2 regions of the Pseudomonas sp. NPDC090203 genome follow, and region 1 is predicted to be linked to the other one. Evidence: riboswitches for the same ligand, from Rfam matches in the RefSeq annotation. Region 1 holds a riboswitch; the other holds the start of a gene.

Evidence for each region. Region 1 has a riboswitch for manganese ahead of ACIPO9_RS25455 (TMEM165/GDT1 family protein). Riboswitches for the same ligand answer to the same signal wherever they lie in the genome.
Region 2: another riboswitch for manganese. It lies ahead of mntP (manganese efflux pump MntP); the one in region 1 lies ahead of ACIPO9_RS25455 (TMEM165/GDT1 family protein).

The regions. Positions count from the first base shown of each region.
Region 1 covers NZ_JBIVCV010000019.1:33,537-35,734, forward strand. Annotated here, with positions in the region: gene ACIPO9_RS25450 (methyltransferase) at 1-901, shown strand, start outside; yybP-ykoY riboswitch at 942-1,061, shown strand; gene ACIPO9_RS25455 (TMEM165/GDT1 family protein) at 1,152-1,736, shown strand; gene ACIPO9_RS25460 (M48 family metallopeptidase) at 1,884-2,198, opposite strand, start outside.
Region 2 covers NZ_JBIVCV010000009.1:135,219-137,416, forward strand. Annotated here, with positions in the region: gene ACIPO9_RS17130 (DMT family transporter) at 80-967, shown strand; yybP-ykoY riboswitch at 1,034-1,205, shown strand; gene mntP (manganese efflux pump MntP) at 1,211-1,774, shown strand; gene ACIPO9_RS17140 (oxaloacetate decarboxylase) at 1,878-2,198, opposite strand, start outside.

The DNA.
Region 1 (2,198 bases):
GCCCAATGCCCGGGGCTGGAGCTGGCACGCCGGCGATTTCGCCGCGCTGGACGCGCGCTTCGGCGCGCGCACCCACTTTGGCACCGAACCGCCTGCTGAAGCATTCGATGCCGCCGTGCTGTTCCTCCCCAAGGCGCGGGACCTCAGCGACTACCTGATCAACGCCCTCGCCTCCCGCCTGGCCGGCAAGGAATTGTTCCTGGTGGGCGAGAAACGCGGCGGGATCGAAGCCGCTGCCCGCCAACTGAGCCCCCTGGGCCGCGCCCGCAAACTCGACAGCGCCCGCCACTGCCAGCTCTGGCAAGTCACCGTGGAAAACCCTTCACAGGCAGTCGAACTGGACAGCCTGGCCAAACACTTTGAAATCGATGTGAACGGCGAGCCACTGAAAATCGTCAGCCTGCCGGGCGTGTTCAGCCACGGCCGCCTTGATCGCGGCTCGGCGCTGTTGCTTGAGAACATCGCCAACCTGCCCACCGGGCACCTGCTGGACTTCGGTTGTGGCGCTGGTGTGCTCGGCGCTGCGGTCAAACGCCGCAATCCAGGCATGCAAGTGACCCTGCTCGACGTGGATGCCTTCGCCACTGCCAGCAGCCGCCTCACCCTGGCCGCCAATGGCCTCGAAGGCGAGGTCATTACCGGTGACGGAATCGACGCAGCGCCGAAACACCTTGATTCGATTCTGACCAATCCGCCCTTCCATACCGGCGTTCACACCGACTACGCCGCAACAGAAACCCTGCTGCGAAAAGCCCGTGATCATCTGAAAAAAGGCGGCGAAATCCGTCTGGTCGCCAACAGCTTCCTGCGCTACCAGCCGATCATCGAGCAACATCTTGGCGTATGTGCCGTCCTGGCAGAAGGACAGGGTTTCCGGATTTACCGTGCAAAACGTGGGTGAAAATTAGCGCTTGCCGAATGCAAAAGCTGTAGGCAGAATCCGCACCGTCCTAGGGGAGTAGTCTCCCGCGAGCCCCTTGCTCGTATGGCGCGCATCAACATACTTGGTCCTCAGACCATGGTGCGTGCGACCCCAGATCCGCACAGACGGATCGGCGGTTTGACAAGACCTATGACACGAACATCCTGACCCGGGGCGGGGAGGCTGTACGTGTCATAGCCGTGTCGACCCGCCCCTTAGGAAAATCCTGATGCTGGAATCCCTGTTGGTCCCCACCGCCGTCGTCGCACTGGCAGAAATCGGTGACAAGACCCAACTCCTCGCGCTTATCCTCGCAGCCCGCTTTCGCAAGCCCTGGCCGATCATTGCCGGTATTGTCGCGGCCACGCTGGCCAACCACGCCGCAGCCGGTGCCGTCGGTGCCTGGTTCGGCAGTTTCTTCTCCGACGCCATGCTGCACTGGATCCTGGCCGCAAGCTTTACCGCCACGGCGCTCTGGACGCTGGTGCCGGACAAGATGGATGACGATGAAGCCAACACCGGCCGCAAGTTCGGCCCGTTTCTGACCACGCTGATTGCGTTCTTCCTCGCTGAAATCGGTGACAAGACACAGATCGCGACCGTGATGCTGGCCGCGCAGTATTCCTATCTGTGGCTGGTGATCCTGGGCACAACGCTGGGGATGTTGCTGGCCAACGTTCCGGTGGTGCTGGCGGGTAACTTCGCGGCAGAAAAACTGCCCCTGACCCTGATTCGCCGCCTGGCTGCGGGTGCGTTCTTCATCCTGGCGATCGTCGCGGTGTACAAGGCGATGCAGGTGAGTGGCTGGGTTTAACATACCCCACACGTATGCCTGCGCTGATCGTTCCCACGCTCTGCGTGGGAATGCTGCCTGTGACGCCCTGCGTCACCATCGACGCAGAGCGTCCGGGGAGGCGTTCCCACGCAGAGCGTGGGAACGATCATCACCCAACGAGTGTCATCAGGACTTCGGCGCTTGCTCGTAAAGCGGCATCACCTTAGGAATCGCCGCCTGCAGCGAAGCGATCCGGTTGGTCGAAGCCGGGTGAGTGCTCATGAACTCAGGCTGCGAAGCGCCGGCCTGGGCCTGCATCTTCTGCCACAGAGTGATCGCGGCATTGGGGTTGTAGCCGGCACGCGCCGACAGCTCCAGACCGATCAGGTCAGCTTCATTCTCATTGGCCCGGCTGTTGGGCAACGTCAGGCTGTAGTTGACCACCGTGTCGGCCAGCGCCAGGCTGTCCTGGCCCAGGCCCAGCAATGCCCCGGCGCCCTG
Region 2 (2,198 bases), on a different contig from region 1:
CGCGCTTTTCTGGCTTAAATGCCCGGCAGCTGTGACCACCTGCGACCTACCCCAAAACCCGCCACTGGACTGACCCTCTATGAGCACTCCGCTGCAAGGCGTTGCGCGCGCCCATGAAGCTGCGAGACCTCAACTCGGTATCTTGTTGTGCCTGCTGTCGATGCTGATTTTTGCCGCCCAGGACGGGATCACCAAGGTGCTGGTCAGGGACTTGCCCATCATGCAGCTGGTGATGGTGCGCTACTGGGTGTTCCTGCTGTTCGCCATTGCCTACTGCACCTATCGTGGCGGTGTAAGAAACGCCAGCCGGAGCCGTCATCCTTTTCTGCAAATCATCCGGGCCTTGCTCGGGGTAGGGGATATCGTGCTGTTCGGCATCGGCTTGCGTTACCTGGGGCTGGCGGAGATGCATGCGTTGTATGCGGTGTTCCCCTTGATGACGCTGGGGTTGGCCGGGTTGTTTCTCAAGGAGTACATCGGGCTGCGACGCTGGCTCGCGGCGGGTGTGGGTTTTCTCGGTACCGTGGTGATCCTGCGGCCGGGTACCGGGGTGTTCGAGCTGGCTGCGTTGATTCCGCTGATCTCGGCCCTGGGTTTCGCGTTTTTCGGCGTGTTGACCCGGCGCATCAGCCAGGACGACTCTTTCGCGACCAACATGCTGTACATGGGCGTGATCGGTGCAATCGCCGTGACGGTGCTGGGGTTGCCGTTGTGGGTGACGCCAACGGGGACGGAGTGGGTGCTGCTGGGGATTCTGTCGATGACGGGCGTGGTGGCTCAGCTCTTGTTGCTTCAGGCGTTGCGCTACGCCACGGCATCGACCCTGCAGCCATTCAACTATTCGCTGTTGTTGTTTGCCACGCTGATCGGCCTGTTGGTTTTTGGCGAATTGCCGGATAACTGGACCATCATCGGCGCGTGCCTGGTGATTGCGGGTGGGTTGTATGCGGCCAAGGTGAAGAGCTAAGCCGATAGCCATAACCACGAAAATCTATCGAGGTCATATAATTTTCACATCGTAGCCGCTATAGTGGCCACCGTTGTTGGGGAGTAGCCTGCTCAGGCCTTGGTCATGAGCGTTCGTGTCAACATTCTCGGCTTCATGCCGTGGCGCGAACACCTTTCGGTTGGCGAGACCAGCGATGCATCCATGCCTAAAGTCGGGCGTGTGGTTGCGTCGTTGTCTCTATAGCCCGACTGGAAGTACACCGTGAATCCCATTTCCCTGATTTTTCTCGCCCTGGCCATGTCCACGGACGCCTTCGCGGCGGCCATCGGCAAAGGCTCCAGCCTGCACAAACCACGTTTCAGCGAAGCGCTGCGCACCGGCCTGATCTTTGGTGTGATCGAAGCCATTACTCCGATTGTGGGTTGGGGTATCGGTCAGGTGGCCACTCAGTATGTCGAGAACTGGGACCACTGGATCGCCTTCACGCTGTTGCTGATCCTGGGCCTGCACATGATCTACAACGGCATCAAGCACGATGACGAAGAGGAGGAAAAACCTGACTCCCATTCCTTCGTGATTCTGGCGATCACCGCATTTGCCACCAGCATCGATGCGCTGGCGGTGGGCGTGGGCCTGGCCTTCGTCAACGTGAACATCCTGGTGGCGGCCGGTGCCATCGGCCTTGCGACCACGGTCATGGTCACCCTGGGCGTGATGCTGGGTCGGGTGCTTGGCACAGTGGTCGGCAAGCGCGCCGAAATCGTCGGCGGTATGGTGCTGATGCTGGTGGGCTCGACGATTCTCTACGAACACCTGAGCGCCTGAGCCAGCCCTGACATCGCTCCCGCCGGCAAGCCGTGCTGCTACGGGAGCGTGGGGTTTGCGGGAGGGAAGCGGTGCCAGGGGAGGGCACCGCTCTTGGGGCTGTTTACTCTTTGACGTCCATGAACTCTTCGGCCCATGCCACGTAGTTTTCAGGCAAGGTGTAGGTGTGGGTCAGTTCGGTGGCGCTGAGGTTTTCGGTGCTGTGGGTGACCTGGCGCTGGGCGCGCAGGCAGTCGTAGGTGGCCTTGATCGAGGCGAAGTACGCCGCGTGGCCGGCGACGATGATGCGCACACCCAGCTTGGCCAGACGTTCGAAGTCGTTGAGCTTCGGGTTGCCGTAGGTCACCAGCATCAGCGGGACGGTGAGCTTGGCCGACACCTGCTCCAGGTGTTCGAAGTCCTTGATGCCGACGATGCAGATGCC